Regions from separate parts of the Comamonas sp. SY3 genome, predicted to be linked through region 3. Evidence: predicted binding sites of a transcription regulator. Region 3 holds the regulator's gene; each other region holds the start of a gene.

Region 1 (6,854 bases), on a different contig from region 3:
TGGGCCTGCCGCTACATGGCATCCTCGCGCTCGCGGGCGGCGCAGCGGTTGTGGTGCTCGTTCAAGGCGGCAAAGGTGTGGTGCAGGTGCTTGCAGGCGGCCGATCGCAGATCGGCGCTGGCATGGTCGTCGCGCGTCAAGGCCAGCAGCTGGTGGTGCGCGCAGTGGATGCACTCGCCGGCCGATACCGGCTGGCTCAAGGTGTTGAAGCAGTCGGCCAGGTTCAGGTGCGCGACCACAAAGGCGGCGAGGCGGTCATCGGCGCAGACGCCGGCCGGTGCATCGTGGAACAGCTGGTGCGCCACGCGCAGCGCATGCTCATGCCAGGCCAAAGCTTGCTCGGGGCGGTTGTCGCGGCTGGCTTCCACGCCGGTCTGGGTCAGGCGTTCCCATTCGCGCAGCAGCAGCGGGCCCGATACGGAGGACGGAAAACGTGAGCTCATCGCTGCTCCTTAGCGGGCACGCTGGCCGCCGTCATCACCCAGGCGTGCGATGCCTTGGCGGTTTCTGTGAGGACAAAGGCCTGGGGGTCTTCCAGCAGGCAGGTGGTGCCCAGGCGCTTGCACTGGTCGTGGTCGCGCCAGTAGCCGCCGTGGCTGATGCAGCCCGTCTGGCAGATCACCAGGTTGGCGGCATGCTGGCCCAGCTCCTGCAAATAGGCATCGGGTGGCGGCTGGGGCACGGTGGCCACTTCCATCGTCGCGGCCGGGTCCACACAGCGGCGCACCGCCGTAACGGCCGCGCGGTTGGCGATGGCCGACAGGTGGCGCAGCCGGTCCTCGCGCTCCCAGATGAGGGCGCTGTCGCGCATGATGACCTGGGCCCGCAGCCGGGTGACCTGGGCGCGCAGCGCCTTCACTTCAGCACGCAGGGCTTCGACCTGGGCCGTGCAGCGCGCTTGCAGTGCAGCATAGTGGCGCAGCATCACACCGTGCTCCTGCACCAACGGATGGATGTCACTGTCTGGGTTTGGCACGGTGGGCTCGCCTCCACGGAATCAACGGAAAACACTTTGCTCGGCATCAAGGCAGCATCAAATGAAACCATAATAAATGAGAATCGTTTCTATTCGCAAACTCATTTGTGTATGGCCTGCCAGTTAGCAGTGGAATAGCGCTATCGGTTGAACGAGCCATAGGGCCGGAAGGGGCGATGTGCATAGAACGTGTTTACGATCTCTACGCAGCCGCGTTGGAGTGCAATCGGGATGAGTTCGAAGGGCTGGTTCGCAGCTTGCACCGGGGTGCAAGCAAGAGCCAGCGCGAAGAAATCGCCCGATTTCACTCCAACCCATAGGGACAGGGGTTTTGCGGGCGGTCTGCGGCGTTGCAGCCCTTGCCAATAGCGGGCTATTGGCTGCGGACTGCGCCTAGCATCCCATCCCGCAAAACCGCTGTCGCGGCGCGAGGAGATCGTAAACACGTTCTTAGATAGAATGACTGTATAAAAATACAGATAAGCTATCACTAACAATCGTCGTGTCCATCCCCATGCTGGCCCCCCATCGCTACTACTACCTGCACAACTTCGAGCGCGCGCTGCAGTGGTTGGGGCAGCGCTATGGCGATGTGCTGGATGCGCAGGAGCAGCAGTTTCTGGCGGACTTTGCGCAAGCCCCGATGCAGTCGCAGGCGCTGATGGTGCGCATGCTGATGCGGCGCGGGCCCTGGTTCCGCGCAGACAAGCTGATGTACGACGAAATCCCCGATGTGCATGCCGCCGCGCAGCCTTTGCTGGCGCTGGGCTGGATCGATGCCGATGCCGACATGGCCCTGGCCGAGCTGTTTGCGCTGCACACCAAGCCCGAGCTGCTGCAGATTTTTGCCAATGCCGGCTTGGCGCGCTCGCTGCGCAAGGCGGACATGCTGGCCCAGCTTGCGCAATGGGCGCAGCCGTCTGATCCAGGTGCCGAGCAAGCAGCCGAAGAGAAGCTGCAGCCTTACCACCGCTGGCACCCCCAGGCCGAGCATGCCGCCTGGCGCGTCACCATCGCTGAGCTGGCCGAGGGCCTGCGCCTGATGTTCTTTGGCAATCTCCACCAGGACTGGTCAGAGTTTGTACTGGCCGACCTGGGCATCTTCAAGTACGAGACGGTGGCGTTTGATGCGCAGTCGCGCGCGTTTCAGACCCGTGCCGATGTGCAGGGCTACCGCCAGTTGCAGCAGTGGCGCCAGGCGGTGGATGAGGACGAAGACCGCCAGGCCTTGATGGATGCGCTGGCCGCCTGGCGCAGCGCCAACCCCTGGCTGCAGCAGCGCCATGCCAAGGTGCTGCTGCGCCTGGGCCAGGCCTGCGAGCGCAGCCAAAGCTGGGCGCTGGCCGAGCAGGCCTACGCCGCCAGCCCCTACCCGGGCGCGCGCCACCGCCGCATGCGCGTGCTGGAACGCATGGAGCGCTTTGACGAAGCCCTGGCCCTGGCCAGCGCCGCCGCGCAGCAGCCCGAGAGCGATGAAGAAAGCCAGCGCCTGGCCCGCATGCTGCCGCGCCTGCGCCGCCACCTGGGCCAGCGCAGCGCCAGCCGCCGCGCGCTCAAACCCGAGGTGGCACAGCTGCGCGAGGATGTGGCGCTGGACCGGGTGCTGCGCATGCCACGCATGGCGCAGGGTGGGGCGGCGATGGATGCGCTGAGCGATGCGGCTGCTCTGGAGGCCGCCTTGCGCGCTGGCGAAGCGCTGGATGCCACCGAGGCCACCGAAGGCCTGCGCCTGATGCCGGTGGAATACGCGTTGCGCGACCACTGGAACCGCGACGATGCACCGGTGTTTTATGTCGAAAACGCGCTGGTCAACTCGCTGTTTGGGCTGCTGTGCTGGCCGGCGATTTTTGCGCCACTGCCGGGGGCGTTTTTTCATCCGTTCCAGGCGGGGCCGGCCGATGTGTATGCGCCCGATTTTGTCGCGCGGCGTGCGGCGCTGTTTGGCGCTTGCCTGGCCATGCTCGATGACGGCAGCTATGCCGATGTGATCCGCCAGCGCTTTGCCGACAAGGCCGGCCTGCAGTCGCCGTTTGTGTTTTGGGGCACGTTGACTGAGGCACTGCTGGCGCATGCGCTGGCCTGCATACCGGCGGCGCACCTCAAGCTGCTGTTCCAGCGCCTGCTCGGCAATCTGCAGGCCAACCGCACGGGCTTTCCCGACCTGGTGCGGTTCTGGCCGGCGGAGCGGCGCTACCAGCTGGTGGAAGTCAAAGGCCCGGGCGACAAGCTGCAGGACAACCAGATCCGCTGGCTGGAGTACTGCGCCGCCCATGGCATACCCGTGGGCGTCTGCCATGTGCAGTGGCGCGAGGCCGGCGCATGAGCTACACCGTGGCGGTGCGCGCCTTGTGCGAGTTCACCGCCCGCGCGGGGGATCTGGATCTGCGCTTTACACCGGCGCCATCGGCGCTGGAAGGCATCGAAGGCCATGGCCTGGTGCGCGCCCGGCGGGGCGCTGGCTATGAGGCGGAACTGCGCCTGGCAGGCAGCTTTGAAGACCTGCAGGTGCGCGGCCGTGCCGATGGCTTTGACCCGGCCCTGGGTCAGCTCGAAGAAATCAAAACCTACCGGGGCCAGATCGACAGCGTGCGCGATAACCACCGCGCGTTGCACTGGGCGCAGGCCAAGGTCTACGGCCATTTGCTGTGCCTGGAGCGGGGCCTGCCCAGCTTGAAGGTAGCGCTGGTCTACTTCAACGTCGGCACGCAGCAGGAGACCGTGCTGGCCGAGCCCTACAGCGCTGCCGAGCTGCAGGCGTTTTTTGAGCAGCAGTGCCGCTTGTTTTTGGACTGGGCGCGCAGCGAGGCCGCGCACCGCAGCGCGCGCGATGCGGCGCTCACGGCGCTGCGCTTTCCGTTTGCGCAGTTCCGCAGCGGGCAGCGGGCGCTGTCGGTGGCGGTGTACCGCACCGCGCAGGCAGGCTTGCAGGCGGGCAGCGGCAGCTGCCTGATGGCGCAGGCACCCACCGGCATTGGCAAGACCGTGGCCACGATCTTCCCCATGCTCAAGGCCAGTGCGGCGCAGGGGCTGGACAAGCTGTTTTTTCTGACTGCCAAGACCACCGGCCACCGGCTGGCCTTGCATGCGCTGGGCCTGTTGCAGACGGCGCTGCAGGGCCAGACGGGCGCGGTGCCGCTGCGCGTGGTCGATCTGCAGGCGCGCGACAAAAGCTGCGAGCACCCGGACAAGGCCTGCCATGGCGAATCCTGCCCGCTGGCCCGGGGCTTTTACGACCGCCTGCCCGCCGCCCGCGCTCAGGCGCTGGCGCAAGAGCCGATGCTGACGCCCGACAAGGTGCGCAGCCTGGCGCTGCAGCACCAGGTCTGCCCCTATTACCTGGCCCAGGAGCTGGCGCGCTGGAGCGATGTGGTCGTGGGCGACTACCACTACTTTTACGACAGCGCCGCCATGCTGTATGCGCTGACCCAGGCCCACCAGTGGAAGGTGGGCGTGCTGGTGGACGAGGCCCACAACCTGCTTGAACGCGCGCGCCGCATGTACACGGCCGAGCTGCCGCAGCACACCCTGGCTGCGGCGCGCAAGGCGGCGGCCGGCCCGGTCAAGAAATCGCTGGATGCCTTGAACCGCCAATGGAACGCACTGAACAAGGCCCAGCAAGAGGGCGGGCAGGACTACCAGGTCTACCCCGAGCTGCCGCCCGGCCTGCTGGGCGCCGTGCAGCGCGCCGTAGCCGCCATTGCCCAGGCCCAGGGCGACAGCCCCATGCTGCCCGGCGATGCGGTACTGGGCTTTTACCTGGAAGCGCTGTCGTGGCTGAACCTGGCCGAGCAGCTGGGGCCGCATGCGCTGTTTGATACCAGTTTGTGGCGCAGCGCAACGTCCGGCCGCCGGGGGCCGATGTCCACGCTCTGCATCCGCAATGTCGTGCCCGCACCGCACCTGGCTGCGCGCCATACCGCTGCCTGCGCCACGGTGCTGTTCTCCGGCACCCTGGGGCCGCAGGCCTTCTACCAGGATCTGCTGGGCCTGCCGCCCGCCACGCAGTGGGTGGATGTGCCCTCGCCCTTCCAGGCCGCGCAGCTGCAGGTGCAGATTGCCGGCCATATCTCCACCCGCTACCAGGACCGGGCGCAGTCGCTGGCGCCAATTGCCGAGCTGGTCGCGGCGCAGTTTGCCCGCCAGCCAGGCAACTACCTGTGCTTTTTCAGCAGCTTTGACTATTTGCAGCGCGCCGCCGAATGCATGCAGCGCCTGCACCCGCAGCTGCCGCTGTTCTGCCAGACCTCGGCGATGGACGATGCCGGGCGCGCCGCGTTTTTGGCGCGCTTTGACGAGGCCGGGCAGGGCATTGGTCTGGCAGTGCTGGGCGGGGCGTTTTCGGAAGGGGTGGACTTGCCGGGCAACCGGCTGATTGGCGCCTTTATCGCCACCCTGGGCCTGCCCCAGGTCAACCCCATCAACACACACATGCAGCGGGCCATGGCCCAGCGCTTTGGCGCTGCCAAGGCCTATGACTACACCTACCTCTACCCGGGGCTGCGCAAGGTGGTGCAGGCTGCCGGGCGGGTGATTCGCAGCGAGGACGACCGGGGCGTGGTGGTGCTGATCGACGACCGCTTTCACCGCGCCCACGTGCGCGCGCTGCTGCCAGGCTGGTGGGCGCCGCAAAAGCTGTAGCGCAGGGTTTGTCTCAGAGGGTGTTAGGGGTTTCTGTACCAAATTTCCCATCACTTAAGGCACTGTAAGAAAATACGGGCCTCTATGCCGATCCACGCCTTTTCCTTCTCGCCCCTGCGCCCTGTGGCCGGGGCCGCTGCGCTGCTGTGCGCCTTGTCCGCCGCTGCACAAACGGCACCCGAAACACCTTCCACTCCTGAAACCCCCGCTGCCGAAGCCACGTTGCCGACTGTGTCGGTGCGCTCGGCTGTTGGCACCGCTGACCTGCTACAGCTGCCGGCCTCGGCCAATGTGGTGGAAGGCCGCGAGCTGCAGGATCGGCAGATGCAGGTCAACCTGTCCGAAGCGCTGGGCAGTGTGCCCGGCCTGACCCTGAACAACCGCAACAACTATGCCCAGGATCTGCAGCTGAGCGTGCGCGGCTATGGCGCGCGCTCCACCTTTGGTGTGCGCGGCGTGCGCCTGTATGTCGATGGCATACCGGCGACGATGCCCGATGGCCAGGGCCAGACCTCGAATGTCGATATCTCCAGCCTGGAGCGGGTGGAGGTGCTGCGCGGCCCGTATTCGGCGCTGTACGGCAATGCCTCGGGGGGAGTGCTGAGCTTTTACACCGAAGACCCGCAAGGCCCCCTGAAGCTGGAGACCGGCGCGAGCGTAGGCAGCGATGGCCAGCAGCGCTACAGCCTGAAGGCCAGCGGCCAGACCGATGGCGGCATGGGCTATGTGCTGAGCACCAGCCGCTTCATGACCGATGGCTACCGCGAGCACAGCGCCGCCGACCGCAACCTGCTCAATGCCAAGCTGGTGATTCCGCTGGCGCATGACGACAAGCTGACCCTGGTGGCCAACCACGCCCGGGGCGATGCGCAGGACCCGCAGGGCCTGACCATGGCGCAGTGGCAGGCCGATCCGCGCCAGGCCAGCAGCGTGGCCGACCCGTACAACACGCGCAAATCGCTGGAGCAGCAGCAACTGGGCGCCACCTATGACCTGCGCATCAACGCCCGGCAAAGCCTGAGCCTGTCGGCCTACTACGGCCACCGCAGCATGCTGCAGTACCAGTCCATCCCCAAAGCGCCGCAGCTGGCGCCGGGCCACGCCGGCGGCGTGATCGACATGGCGCGTGACTATGCCGGTGCCCGCCTGGTCTGGGTGGGTGAGTTCGACACCATTGTGCCGCTGCAGCTGAGCGCGGGGCTCGACCTGCAGCAGATGACCGAAGACCGCCAGGGCTACG
Region 2 (6,854 bases), on a different contig from region 3:
AGAATCGCCCAGCGCATATTGCTGAAGCGCTCCATGAAAAAGCCCGAGGCCGCTCGAACGATGTGGTGCTCGGGTTCGAACCAGGCCACATGCAGCGGGTGGCCGTTTTCGTCCTGTGCGGGCCGGAAGCGCACAAAGGCATGCATCTTGTGGATCTCTCGCCGCACTGCATGCGCCAGGCGTTCGATATCGCGCCAATCGGCATCGAGCGCATCGCCCGCAAGGCCAGGCATGCACTGAACCCGCCACAGCCAGCGGTAGCACAGCATGAAGCGCCCCGGATTGCGGTGGCAGCAGGCATTGCGCAGCACGGCCAGCTGGGGTTTGCGAATGTGCACCGGCTGGCCGGGTGCGATGGCCAAACGGTCCAGCGCATCGGGGCTGATGACGCGGGCTGGCGCATCGGGTGCATCATTGGCTGCCGCAGCATCCGCAAACAAATCACCATCCTCGGCCTGGGTAGCCAACTCATCCGACCAGCGCCAGTGCACCACCTCAGGCGCTGCGCCCAGGGCCAGCAACACCCGCGCGGCCTGGCGAAAGCCGGCAAAGTCATCCGGCGCTTCCAACATCACCGTCAAGCTGTCGTTCTCCGCTGGCATGCCTGGCCTCCTCAAAACAAGGCGATCTGCGCCGCAGCCGCCAGTTGCATGCCACTGTGCCGGCGCTGCACAGCCCCCTGCCCCATCTGGGCAAGCAGCTGTTGGCGCAAGCCGGGGCTGTCGAGCATGGCCAGCGGCGGGTGGTAATCATCGAGCTCGACAAAAGGCAGCACCTTGCTGGTGGCGACGCGCAGCTGCTGCAGATCGGCCAGCCGCAGCCGGCGCACCTTGCGGGCGGCCAACAGGCGCTCGACACTGCCGACACCTAAGCCCGGCACCCGCAGCAGCCAGGCCTTGGCCGCGCGGTTCAAGTCCACCGGAAAATGCTGGCGCTGCGACAGCGCCCAGGCGAGTTTGGGGTCCAGCTCCAGATCGAGCATGCCGCCGCTCGCCGGTGCAGTGATTTCTGCCGGGCTGAAGCCGTAGAAGCGCATCAGCCAATCGGCCTGGTAGAGACGGTGCTCGCGGATCAGCGGCGGCGCCTGCAGCGGCAGATCGGACGAGGCATCGGGGATGGGGCTGAAGGCCGAGTAATAGACCCGGCGCAGGCGCTGGCCGGTGTAGAGCGCGCTGCTGGTGAGCAGAATGGTCGCATCATTGGCGCTGTCAGCGCCGACAATCATCTGCGTGCTTTGGCCGGCCGGCGCATAGCTGGGCGCTGCCGCCCGGGCCGCCTGGCGCTGGCGGGGCAGCGATACCAGCTTACTGCCCTGCTGGTCTTGCTTCTGCTGCCGGGCCACTTCGATATGCTCCGCGACCTGGTGCATGGCCGAGGCAATGCCCATAGCATCCTTTTCCGGCGCCAATTGCTGCAGTCCCTGCTGCGTGGGCAGCTCGATATTGATGCTGAGCCGGTCCGCATAGCGGCCCGCCAGCGCCAACAATTCGGGGGACGCATCTGGAATCGTCTTGAGGTGGATGTAGCCGCGAAAATCGTGGTCCTCGCGCAGGCTGCGGGCCACCTCGACAAGTTGCTCCATCGTGTAGTCGGACGACTGGATGATGCCGCTGGACAGAAACAGGCCTTCTATGCAGTTGCGGCGGTAGAAGTCCAGAGTGAGCCCCACCACCTCGGCCGCGCTGAAGCGGGCGCGCTGCACATTGGAGCTTTTGCGGTTGATGCAGTAGCGGCAGTCGTAGATGCAGAAGTTCGTCAGCAGAATCTTCAGCAGCGAGACACAGCGGCCATCGGGCGTGTAGCTGTGGCAGATGCCCATGCCCTCGGTCGAGCCCATCCCCTTGCCGCCCAGGGAATTGCGGGGCTTGCTGCCGCTGGATGCGCAGCTGGCATCGTATTTGGCGGCGTCGGCCAGAATCTGGAGTTTGGCGAGGGTTTGCATAAATACTGTGTATATGTACAGTATTCTAGCAAAACCTCCCGGCGATGACCAGCGCTGCCTTCCATGCTGTCAGCGTAAGCAGACCCCTTCATAGAGGGGCGGCACCGATCAGATGAAGCGGTGTTTTACAAATACTGTATATAAATACAGTTTTCATCACCCTGCTGGCGTTGCCGCGCCCATCGGTCGCCTCGGCTCCGTCAAGCCTGGGGACCCAGCTTGGCCAGCACGGCCTTTTCCTTGACGGTCGACTCGGCGGCAAACTTTTTGTAGTCGGCGCTGTTCATGTAAATCGGCAGCATCTCAAAGCGCTGCAGCATCGCCTGGTAGCTTTCCATCTCCATCGCTTCCTTGAACGCCTTGTGCAAAGTGGCTTGCACATCGGCCGGCATGCCCTTGGGGCCCACCAGGCCAAACGGCGAGTATTGCGTGGTCGGCAGGCCGAGCTCGATCAAGGTGGGGGTATTGGGCAAGGTGGGCAGGCGCTTTTCGGTCCAGACGTTCAACGCGACCATGCGGCCCTGGTCTACATAGGGGATTACGGCACTGGTGTCGGCCGCGACCATCACCTCGCCTGCCATCGTCGCGCGCATCAGCTCCGCCGATCCTTTGTAGGGCACATGTACGACATCCAGTCCGAGCTGCTGCGCAATGATGGCCGAGGTGACATGCGGCGAAGTATAGGTACCGGTATTGCCCAAGGTCAGCTTGCCAGGATGGGCCTTGGCCCAGGCTACGACCTCCTGCCAATTCTTGAGCCCGGACTGGGTGCTGGCCACCATGCAGAACGCATAGCCGGTGACATTGATGATGTAGCTCAGATCCTCCACCGGGTTCCATTTGAGGCCCGTGGTGAAAGGCAGGCGCATCACGCTCATCGGCAGCTGAGCGATGGTATAGCCATCGGCCACCGTGTTCTGCAGCTGGGTCGCAGGCAGCGAACCCGCCGCTCCGGGGCGGTTCTCCACCACAATCGGCTGGCCCAGCACCTTGGCGGCGTTCTCGGCGAGCTGGCGCATCGTCAGGTCGGTCGGCCCGCCGGCGGGAAAGGCCACTACGAGCTTGATCGCCCGGTTGGGAAAGCGCTTGTTCGCGTGGGCCAGCGATGCGCCGGCCCCGATATAAGCTCCCATTGCCGTGGCGGCCCCGGCTTGCACCAGGCTTCTGCGCGTCAACACCATGTCTTTGTCTCCATTTCGGTCTATAGGCGACAAAGAGTGTAGAAAAGCGCATCCAGGCGCCGGGACGCCTGGGTGACATGGTCGGCGGAGCGTAAGGGTTCTGGCCGCGCAGCCTGGGGGTAGCCCTATTCCACGGTCGCGCCCGATTGCTTGACGGCCTTGCCCCATTCCACCATTTCGCTGGCGACAAAGCGGTCCATCTCCGGGCCGCTGGTCGGTGCGGGCTCGGAGCCCCGGTCGCGGATGAATTTCTGCATCTCGGCGCTGCTGAGAATGGCCACCGTTTCTTGGGTCAACTTGTCGACAATGGCTTTGGGGGTCCCCTTGGGGGCCATCAGCCCGAGCCAGCCCACGGCCTCGAAACCCTTGAACTCAGGCAAGCCGGATTCAGCAATCGTTGGTACCTGGGGCAGCTGGCTGGAACGGGTGGCTGAGGTCACGCCCAGCGGCACCGCCTTGCCCGCCTGGATGTTGGCCAACGCCGCAGTGACCGAATCCACCATCAGCGGCACCTGGTTGCCCAGAAAATCCGCCTGCGCCGGGCCGCTGCCTTTGTAGGGAATATGTTCGATCTGCAGCGCTGCGCGGGCCTTGACCATCTCCGCGCTCAAATGCTGGGTGCCGCCAATGCCGGCGCTCGCATAGCTCAGCTTGCCGGGCTCGGCGCGGGCCTTGCTCACCAAGTCGTTCATGCTTTTGATGCCGCTGGCCGGATTGGCCAGAAAGACCAGCGGCACCTTGGCGATCAAGCTGATGCCAACCAGGTCGGCCCGCGGATCGAAGTTCACCTTTTTGTACAAGGTCTGGTTCACCGCCATCGCGCTGCCCGCCACCAGCAAGGTGTAACCATCGGCGGCGCTGCGCGCAACCTGCTCGGAGCCGATATTGCTGCCCGCGCCGGCTTTGTTCTCCACCACCAACGGTTGGCCGAGCTTTTGGCCCAGCTTGTCGGCCAGCGCACGGGCAAAGATATCGGTGGCCTGGCCGGGTGGGAACGGCACGATCAGCTTGATGGGCTTGTCTGGATAGGCGGCAAGGGCCGGATTGGCCGCAACGGCCAAGCTAGCAGCCATTGCCAATGCGGCAGCAGAAGCGAACGCATGGGGGATCATGGGGTGGGTCTCCTGAAGAGCTGCAGCGGCGTTGGCAGAAAGCGCCGATGCGCTGCGCGAGCTTGTGTAGCCGGGATCTTCGCCCATCCAGTGGCGAATGGGCAGTCTGGGCTGTCTCCAAGACAACTGCTGGTGGTGGGTATCGTTGCTCGCTGGGGCGATCAGTTCTGATCGATGGCGCAGCCAAAAGCTATCATCAGCATTGTCATTTTTTACCACCGCATGCCATGTTTTTTGGAATCAGCTACCTCGTCCTCCCCTGCAGCGATCTGGAAAAAGCCACGCAGCTCTGGCGTGATGTGATCGGCTTCAGGGCCGCGCGCAGCGGCGAGGGCTATGTCGATATCGACACCGGCAGCGCCCTGCTGCGGCTGCTGCAGGTGCCCAAGGTGGAGTCGCAGACAAGCCTGCGCCTGCAGGTGGCCGATGTGCCCCAGGCCTACCAAAGCCTGTTGGCGGCAGGCAGCAGCTCACGCTATGCGCCGATGCGCACCCCTGAGCTCGAAGAGATGGCCTGCGTGAACGATGCCGATGGCCATGCGATCGTGCTGTGGCGCGCGTTGACAGAAGACGAATGGGGTTTTGTGCCCGAGCTGCCCAAGCAAGGCGAATGGGCCGCCGATGCGGAGGAGCTGCTGCAACGCCTGCTCAGCCATGTACCCGCATTCTTCCGCATGTTGGCCCGGCGCAAAACCACGCGCGTCATCGAGCAACTCGCCCAAGAAGCACACAGCCCTGTCACCCGTGAATGGGTCATCAAAGGCTATATCACCGCATCGGCCAAGGTCACACGTTTTCGCTTGATTGAGCCGCTGCGCGCTGAAAGCATCGACCCGGATGACTACCGGGCGGAGTTTGATGACGAATAAGCCCGGGTCCCTGTTGGCACGGCCTTGAACGCCTGACCAAGATGCAAAAAAAGACAGCCCGAAGGCTGTCTTTTGCAGAGTGGCTCAAGACCGGCTGGTCTTACTTGCGCGCAGGCGGCACATCGGTGCAGGTGCCGTGGGCCACTTCTGCGGCCATGCCGATGCTTTCGCCCAAGGTCGGGTGCGGGTGGATGGTCTTGCCGATGTCCACGGTATCTGCACCCATCTCGATGGCCAGCGCGATCTCGCCGATCATGTCGCCGGCGTGCGTGCCGACCATGCCGCCGCCGAGGATCTTGCCGTGGCCATGGGCTTCGGGCGAGTCGTCGAACAGCAGCTTGGTGAAGCCTTCGTCGCGGCCATTGGCAATCGCGCGGCCCGAGGCGGCCCAGGGGAACAGACCCTTCTTGACCTTGATGCCTTGGGCCTTGGCCTGGTCTTCGGTGAGACCCACCCATGCCACTTCGGGATCGGTGTAGGCCACCGATGGGATCACGCGGGCATTGAAAGCGGCAGCAGCCAGTTCCTTGTTGCCTTGCAGCTCGCCGGCGATGACTTCAGCGGCCACATGGGCTTCATGCACGGCCTTGTGTGCCAGCATGGGCTGACCCACGATGTCGCCGATCGCGAAGATGTGGGGCACATTGGTGCGCATCTGGATGTCGACATTGATGAAGCCACGGTCGGTCACGGATACGCCTGCAGCCTCTGCGCCGATCTTCTTGCCATTGGGCGTGCGGCCCACGGCTTGCAGCACCAGGTCATACACCTGGGGTTCGGGCACGGTCACGCCCTCCTTGGCTGGCTCGAACGAGACCTTGATGCCTTCGGGCGTGGCTTCGGCAGCCACGGTCTTGGTGTTGACCATGATGTTGTCAAAGCGCGGCGCGTTCATCTTTTGCCAGACCTTGACCAGATCGCGGTCAGCGCCTTGCATCAGGCCATCCATCATCTCGACCACATCCAGGCGTGCGCCCAGGGTGCTGTAGACGGTGCCCATTTCCAGGCCGATGATGCCGCCGCCCAGGATCAGCATGCGCTTGGGCACCGCCTTCAAGTCCAGTGCGCCGGTGGAATCGACCACGCGTTCGTCCTTGGGCATGAAGGGCAGATGCACCGCCTGCGAGCCCGCAGCAATGATGGCCTTCTTGAACTGCACGACCTTCTTGGCGCCGGTCTTGTCCTGGCCGTCGCCCGAAGTTTCCTGCACTTCGATGTGGTTGGCACTGACGAAATTGCCGTAGCCGCGCACGATCGTGACCTTGCGCATCTTGGCCATCTGGCCCAGACCGCCGGTCAGCTTGCCGATGACCTTCTCTTTATGGGCACGCAGCTGGTCGATATTGACCTCCGGCGCGGCAAACTTGACGCCGGCGACTTCCAGGTGCTTGACCTCGTCCATCACGGCCGCCACATGCAGCAGTGCCTTCGATGGGATGCAACCCACGTTCAGGCAGACGCCGCCCAAGGTCTTGTAGCGCTCGATCAGCACCACTTTGAGACCCAGATCTGCCGCGCGGAATGCCGCAGAGTAGCCGCCAGGGCCGCCGCCGAGCACGACCACGTCGCAGTCTTCATCGACCTGGCCGCTGTAGTTGCTGGCCACCGGTGCGGGCGCTGCAGCTTGCGCTGCGGGAGCGGGCGCCGCTGCTGCAGGAGCCGGTGCGGGCGACGAGGCTGCCGGTGCAGGTGCTGGGGCAGCAGGCGCAGGGGCAGCGCCCTCAGCGGCTTCCAGCGACAGAATCACCGA
Region 3 (6,854 bases):
GCCTCCGGCGCAGCGGCCTGGCCGCTGCAGCGCAGCCTGGCCTGCCATGCCGTGGGCCAGGATGGCCGTCGCCATCGTCTGGCCGATTTGCGTGGCCGCCCGGTGCATGCACTGGCAGCCATTGCCTATCCGCAGGAATTTTTTGCGATGCTGCAAGCCCAGGGCCTGCAGCTGGTACGCAGTGATGCGCTGCCCGACCATGCGCCGCTGGACGACCCGGCATGGCTGGCCAGCCTGGGGTTGGTGGCGGACAGCGCCCCTACAATAGACGCACCGGATGCCCCCTTGCTGCTGTGCACCGAAAAGGATGCGCACAAGCTCTGGTGCATTGCCCCGCATGCGCTGGCTGTTCCTCTGGAGGTCACCATCGACCCCGCCTTTGGCCAGCATGTCGATGCCCTGCTGCGCCCATGCCAGACCGCATTGCCCCCTGTAAAGAAAGACTGATTGCCGCTATGGACCCGAAACTGCTTGAACTGCTGGTATGCCCTGTCACCAAAGGCCCTTTGCGCTATGACCGTGAACGCCAGGAGCTCGTCTCGCGCAGCGCACGCCTGGCCTACCCTGTGCGCGATGGCATACCAATCATGCTGGAGAACGAAGCGCGAACCCTGAGTGATGAGGAAATCGACGCCTTGTCTGCTGCAGATTAAGCATCGATGACATTGCGGCCCCCTTCCGCGCCGAATCCTGGGCCGCACAGGCAAACCCCAATAGCCGCTTTGTAAAAAACAGACACAATTTGCTGAATTTTTAGGCATCCGCCTTGGAGACCCCGCAGCACAGGCCTGCAGAGTCTGCCTGTCGGACTGCATCCGCCCCATTCAGCAAATTGCCATGCATACCCTCATCCTCAAGAAAACCGACAAAGGCATGGAGGCGCTGCGCGCCCGGGATCCTGTCTTGCCCCACCGCATGCGTCCGGCTTTCATCATGTTCGATGGACACAAGAGCATTGAGCAAGTGATAGCGCTGTCGCCTTCCGCTGGCGGACAGATGCAGGTGCTGGAGGACATCAAACAGCTGCTGCAGCATGGCCTGCTGGAACTGCTGCGCCCCGGTGATGCGGGCCAGCCGCCGTCCAACCCCAGCGACATCATCGACAGCCTGGCTGGACCCGCGCCCACGCCACCGCCGGCTGCCGCTGCCGCACCGGTTGCCGCCAGCCATGCAGCCGCTGGCATCAACAACCACAGCGAACGCTATATCAAGGCCTATGCAGCGGCCAGCCAGTTGGTCAGCGGCCTGGGCCTCAAGGGCTTCCGTCTGCAACTGCAGCTGGAAAAAGCCCAGGGCTATGATGGCCTGGTCGCCATCCTGCCTAAGCTGCGCGAAGTGATCGACGCGAAGAAACTGCGCCCCATCGAGGCGATTCTGTTTGGCAGCAACGAAGCCCCTACACCGGTCAAACCGGCGCCCTGAGCCCTGGCACCCTGCCGCCGCCGCCGCAACCCACCCAGATCGCCTGCGCCCGGCCCGCCATGCGGGCTCGCTACAATTCCAGCCGGCTCCACTCTTCTTTCTTTCGCACCATGGCATCCGCACCCGCGCCGTTCACCGTCCTGATTCCTTCGCGCATGGCGTCCTCGCGCCTGCCCAACAAGCCGCTGGTGGACATCGCCGGTCTGCCGATGGTGGTGCGCGTGGCCAAGCGCGCGCAGGAGAGCGCCGCCCAGCGCGTGGTGGTGGCTGCCGATGACGAGCGCATCATTGATGCCTGCAAAAAGCATGGCGTCCAAGCGGTGATGACCTCGCCCAGCCACCCCAGCGGCAGCGACCGCCTGGCCGAGGCCTGCAGCTTGCTGAAGCTCGCCGGCGACGACATCGTGGTCAACGTGCAAGGGGATGAGCCCTTGATCGCGCCAGCGCTGATCGATGCGGTCGCCGCCCTGCTCAGCGAGCGGCCCGAGGCCAGCATGGGCACCGTCGCCCATCCGATGGCCGATCTGGAATCGCTGCTCAGCCCGAATGTGGTCAAGGTGGTGCTAGATGCCCAAGGCATGGCCAGCTATTTCAGCCGCGCGCCCATCCCGTGGGGCCGTGATTTTGTCAATATGGCCTGGTGGAAGAACCCCGGCACCACCGGCACACCCGGCTTTGCGCCGCTGCACCATATGGGCATCTACAGCTACCGCGCCCAGTTTTTGCATACCTTCCCCACGCTCAGCCAGGCACCTACCGAGCAGATCGAGATGCTGGAGCAGTTGCGCGCAATCTGGCATGGCTACCGCATCGCCGTGCATGTGACGCGGCAGATCCCCGGCTCCGGCGTGGACACCCCCGAGGACCTGGTGCGTGTGCGACAGCTGCTCGGCGCGACCATGTAGGCTGGCGCAGATGGCCCTCTACCCGCTCGATCCGCTGCAAGCGCTCCGTAAGCTTAAAGGCGCAGGATGCCAGATTGCACCCCCGAGACAGCGCATTGCCTTGCAGTCGGCTGGCCCTCGCCCGATGCGTGATATGCTCAAGCCCAGTTTTTTTGTGTAAAAGCGGGCATAGAACCTGTTTATGATCTCCTCGCGCCGCGACAGCGGTTTTGCGGGATGGGATGCGAGGCGCAACACCGCAGCAATAGCCAGGCTATTGCGAGGATTTGCAACGACGCAGACCGCCCCTAGTCGGGAACCCGCAAAGCCACTGTCCCGAAGGGTTGGAGTGAAATCGGGCGATTTCTGCGCGCTGATCCTTGCTTGCACCCCGGTGCAAGCTGCGAACCAGCCCTTCGAACTCATCCCGATTGCACTCCAACGCGGCTGCGTAGAGATCGTAAACAGGTTCTGAGTGCCCGCTTTTGCCGTGCAAGTTTTTTATTCTCCAAGGACCGTCATGAAATTAATTCTTTTGGGAGCACCCGGCGCCGGCAAAGGTACGCAAGCTGCCTTCATCTGCCAAAAATACGGTATTCCCCAGATTTCCACCGGCGACATGCTGCGCGCAGCGGTCAAGGCGGGCACGCCACTGGGCCTGCAGGCCAAGGCCGTGATGGATGCCGGTCAGCTGGTCAGTGACGATCTGATCATCAACCTGGTCAAGGAACGTATCGCCCAGGCCGATTGCGCCAATGGCTTCCTGTTTGACGGTTTCCCCCGCACGATCCCGCAGGCCGATGCGATGAAGGCCGCTGGCGTCAAGCTCGACTACGTGCTGGAAATCGATGTGCCGTTTGAAGCCATCATCGAGCGCATGAGCGGCCGCCGCAGCCATCCCGCATCGGGCCGTACCTACCATGTCAAGTTCAACCCGCCCAAGACCGAAGGCCTGGACGATGTGACCGGCGAGCCCCTGGTGCAGCGCGAAGACGACAAGGAAGAAACCGTCAAGAAGCGCCTGGACGTCTACAGCAGCCAGACCCGCCCCTTGGTCGACTACTACAGCAGCTGGGCTGCACAAGACCCGGCCGCCGCCCCCAAGTACCGCGCGATCAGCGGCATGGGCTCGGTCGAAGAAATCACACAGCGCGCGATTGCCGCCCTGCAGGCCTGATAAGCAACTCTGCCTCATCTACCAAGCCACTGTCTTGCGACAGTGGCTTTTTTATGCCCGTCTATTTATCGGTAAATAAACCGGTATCTGGCGTTGGCTCCCATGCTCGTACTTAGATTTTGGATCGTGCCTGCACCAGTGCCAGCTGCAGGCTGACCCGGCATTTGTAGGGCGTCAAGGCCACGGCCAGGTCTTTGTCCAGATCGGCCATCCCGGGCAATACTGCATCGCTGATCACGCCATCGCTGCAGCGGCTGCTGCGCCACACCGGCAAACCTTGCTGGCGTGCGCGCGCCATCGCATCCAGCAGCACCTCATGCACCGTGCCATTGCCGGTGGTTGCCACCACCAGGCCCTGCACACCCTGGGCCTGTAGCGCCTCCAACAGCCCCGGGCGCAGGCCTGCATGGCTGGTGACGATCTCCACCCACGGCCAGGGCGTACTGGCCGGCGCGGGCAACGTAGCCAGCCATGCGCTGCCGGTGTAGCCGCCCTCCGTATCTGCTGCCTGCGGTGCATAGCCCTGGCGCAGGCGCACGTTCGTGCCATCCACCCAGCCCAGCGGCCCCTGCTCGCCCGATGAAAAGGCCAGCAAGCGGTGCGGGTGCACCTTTTGCAGCCAGCGCGCGCTGTGCAGCTCGCCCCCGCCGGTCACCGCGACCACCTCGCGCAACAGCGGATGGCCGTCCGCATCCAGCGCCGCAGCGGCGGCCACGGCATCCTTGAGATTCTGCGGGCCATCGGGCATCAAGGCATTGGCCGGGCGCATCGCACAGGTCAGCACCACCGGCTTGGCCAGGCGCCCTAAAACGCAATGCAGGAACCAGGCGGTTTCCTCCAAGGTATCCGTTCCGTGGGTGATAACAACACCGCGTACCGCCTCGTCGCGCATCGCTGCATCGCAAGCCTGGAGCAGCGCATGCCAGACCTCATCGCTCATGTCCTTGCTATCAATTTGCGCGATCTGCATTGCATCCAGCGGGCCCGCCGCGGCGGTCTCGATACCGCCCACCCCCGCCAGCAGGGCCGCGACCGACAGCTGCGCCGCACGGTACTGGCCGGGATTCTCGGCATCATCGGCCATGCCGGCAATGGTGCCGCCGGTGCCGATGATCAAAATTTTTGGCTGCAAAGCTTGCCTCCTGCAAAAAACTGGTTAAAAATACAGGTACTGGATTGATATACAGGTGTTGGAGTGCACGGCAGCTTGGCTGCCACCCGGCACCACAGATCACACGGAGATCTTATGCGAGACCATCCCAAACTCACCGCGCGCCAACAAGAGATTCTGGACCTGATCCAGACGGCCATCTCGCGCACCGGCGCCCCGCCAACGCGCGCCGAAATCGCCAGCAAGCTGGGCTTCAAATCGGCCAATTCGGCAGAAGACCACCTCAAGGCGCTGGCACGCAAGGGTGTGATCGAGCTGGTCAGCGGTACCTCCCGGGGGATTCGCCTGCAAAGTGATACCGTGCGCTCCATCAATGCGGCACGCGGCACGCGCTTTTCGTCGCCGCTGGCAGGCGTGTCCAACGCCACCGCCGGCCTGGGCCGCGTGGTGCAAGAGCTCGCCCAGCTGGCCCTGCCGCTGATTGGCCGCGTGTCAGCGGGCTCGCCCATCCTCGCGCAAGAGCATGTCGACCAGACCTATACCGTTGAAGGCGGCCTGTTCCAGCAGCAGCCCGATTACCTGCTGAAGGTACGCGGCATGTCGATGCGCGATGTCGGCATCATCGATGGCGATCTGCTGGCCGTCAAAGCCACCCGCGAGGCGCGCAATGGCCAGATCATCGTCGCGCGTCTGGGCGATGACGTCACCGTCAAGCGCCTGCAGCGCACCAAGGATGGCATCGAGCTGCTGGCCGAAAACCCGGATTATCTGCCCATCGTCGTGCAGCCGGGCGAGCCCTTTGAGATCGAAGGCATTGCCGTCGGGTTGATTCGCAACACGATGCTGAACTAAGCCCAGCGGCCCTGTCGGCCCCTCCCTTTCTGCGCAACCCCAGGTAGCGGGCGTTGTGGGCACCCGGCCCACAACCCTGGGGAATGCGCTCGCCTTGCGCAATCCTGCTGTCATCCGTACACCAAGGAGTCTCCCATGCTCGTAGCAGATGCATTGCGTGCGCTTGCGCCCTTTTCCCTCGTCGCTGGCCTGCCCTGGTTCCAGTCCATCCAACGTGCCATCGTGCGCAGCAGCCGCCGCCGTCCAGGCCATGGCGCCGCCAACGATGGCCAGCTTGCCGCCCAGGTGCATTGCTTTGCCGCCGCCTCCAGCGCCGCTGCGCAGCGTGGTGCCGTGCAGCAACTGAGCCTGCTCGATGGCCCCAGCATTCCGCCTGGCGTGGACGGCCCTGCTGAAGAGACACCCGCACAGCGCCCCATCGACCGCATTCGCCTGCCGCGCAAACCCGCAGCGCGCCGCCGCCTCTCCGTCGGTGCACCGTCTCACACCCGCCCGTTCTTGTCGGTACAGCGCTGCAGCGCCCAGGCCGCCAACGATGCCCCCATCAAGATGTACTGGGCGCAACCGGCCAGCCTGCACCGCCAAAAGGGCATGCGCTGGGCCATGTCGGGCAGCATGGCCGATATCTGTGCCGAGCTTGAACGCCTGGAGCGGCTGGAGCATCTGCACGCGGTCTAAGCCAGTGCCAATCCGGGCCGGTGCGTTGTAGCCAGCCTGCTGGCAGCTGCATGCCTGCTGTCACGAGAGGTGGACAGCAGCGGAATCGCTACACTGGGTTGACGCAGACGCTGAACGTACCGGGCGTTACCGCCATGCCGGGCACGCGCCAAACCGGCACCTTCAGCGCTCTGCCTTCCGCCCGTTGCTCATGGCCACTAAGCCGTGGCTGCCGCTGCACTGCCAGCGGCTTCTTCTTTTCTATCTTTCGCTCAGCGTGCGGCCGCAGCAACCTCCAGCGCCTGCTGCTTGAAGGACGCCAGTTGCTCGCGCAAGGCGTACCTCGCAGCATCGACTGCAGTGGCGACGGCATCGGGCCCCAACACCAGACCTTGCAGCAACACAAAATGCACATTGCGGATGCCGATGGAGGCCAGCGCATAACGCAGATAAGGCGTCAAAAAGTCCTCCTGACGCGCCTTTGGACCTGCATGGAAGCCGCCTGAACTGACCAACACCAAGGTGGGCCGGTCCTTCATCAAGCCGATCTTGCCTTCGGGCGTCGATGCAAAGCTGCGGTGGATACGGATCACCTGGTCCAGCCAGAGCTTGAGCGTGGCCGGCACCGCAAAGTTGTGCATGGGGGTCAGAATCATCAGCAGATCGCTGTCTTCCAGCTCTTTGATCAGCGTTTCCGACCAGGCCAGCGCGGGCGCATCCGCGCTCGCATTCGAGGTGATCGCCAGCGCAT

Evidence for each region. Region 3 encodes LexA, which represses DNA repair genes until DNA is damaged. Its sites were predicted from a motif close to ACTGTATNNNNATACAGT; they were not measured.
Region 1: the regulator LexA is predicted to act here: its motif matches at 1,439-1,456, upstream of ACCQ08_RS11980 (VRR-NUC domain-containing protein).
Region 2: the regulator LexA is predicted to act here: its motif matches at 2,076-2,093, upstream of ACCQ08_RS03560 (putative DNA modification/repair radical SAM protein).

The regions. Positions count from the first base shown of each region.
Region 1 covers NZ_JBGTYN010000007.1:205,838-212,691, forward strand. The annotation lists gene ACCQ08_RS11970 (hypothetical protein) at 12-443, opposite strand; gene ACCQ08_RS11975 (hypothetical protein) at 440-925, opposite strand; gene ACCQ08_RS11980 (VRR-NUC domain-containing protein) at 1,491-3,299, shown strand; gene ACCQ08_RS11985 (ATP-dependent DNA helicase) at 3,296-5,614, shown strand; gene ACCQ08_RS11990 (TonB-dependent receptor family protein) at 5,699-6,854, shown strand, end outside.
Region 2 covers NZ_JBGTYN010000002.1:111,647-118,500, reverse strand. The annotation lists gene ACCQ08_RS03565 (TIGR03915 family putative DNA repair protein) at 1-602, opposite strand, end outside; gene ACCQ08_RS03560 (putative DNA modification/repair radical SAM protein) at 614-1,942, opposite strand; gene ACCQ08_RS03555 (tripartite tricarboxylate transporter substrate binding protein) at 2,143-3,117, opposite strand; gene ACCQ08_RS03550 (tripartite tricarboxylate transporter substrate binding protein) at 3,249-4,196, opposite strand; gene ACCQ08_RS03545 (VOC family protein) at 4,463-5,104, shown strand; gene lpdA (dihydrolipoyl dehydrogenase) at 5,205-6,854, opposite strand, start outside.
Region 3 covers NZ_JBGTYN010000009.1:164,191-171,044, reverse strand. The annotation lists gene lpxK (tetraacyldisaccharide 4'-kinase) at 1-447, shown strand, start outside; gene ACCQ08_RS14040 (Trm112 family protein) at 456-653, shown strand; gene ACCQ08_RS14035 (hypothetical protein) at 838-1,422, shown strand; gene kdsB (3-deoxy-manno-octulosonate cytidylyltransferase) at 1,533-2,327, shown strand; gene adk (adenylate kinase) at 2,827-3,483, shown strand; gene ACCQ08_RS14020 (asparaginase) at 3,596-4,615, opposite strand; gene lexA (transcriptional repressor LexA) at 4,730-5,446, shown strand; gene ACCQ08_RS14010 (hypothetical protein) at 5,582-6,124, shown strand; gene ACCQ08_RS14005 (FMN-dependent NADH-azoreductase) at 6,376-6,854, opposite strand, start outside.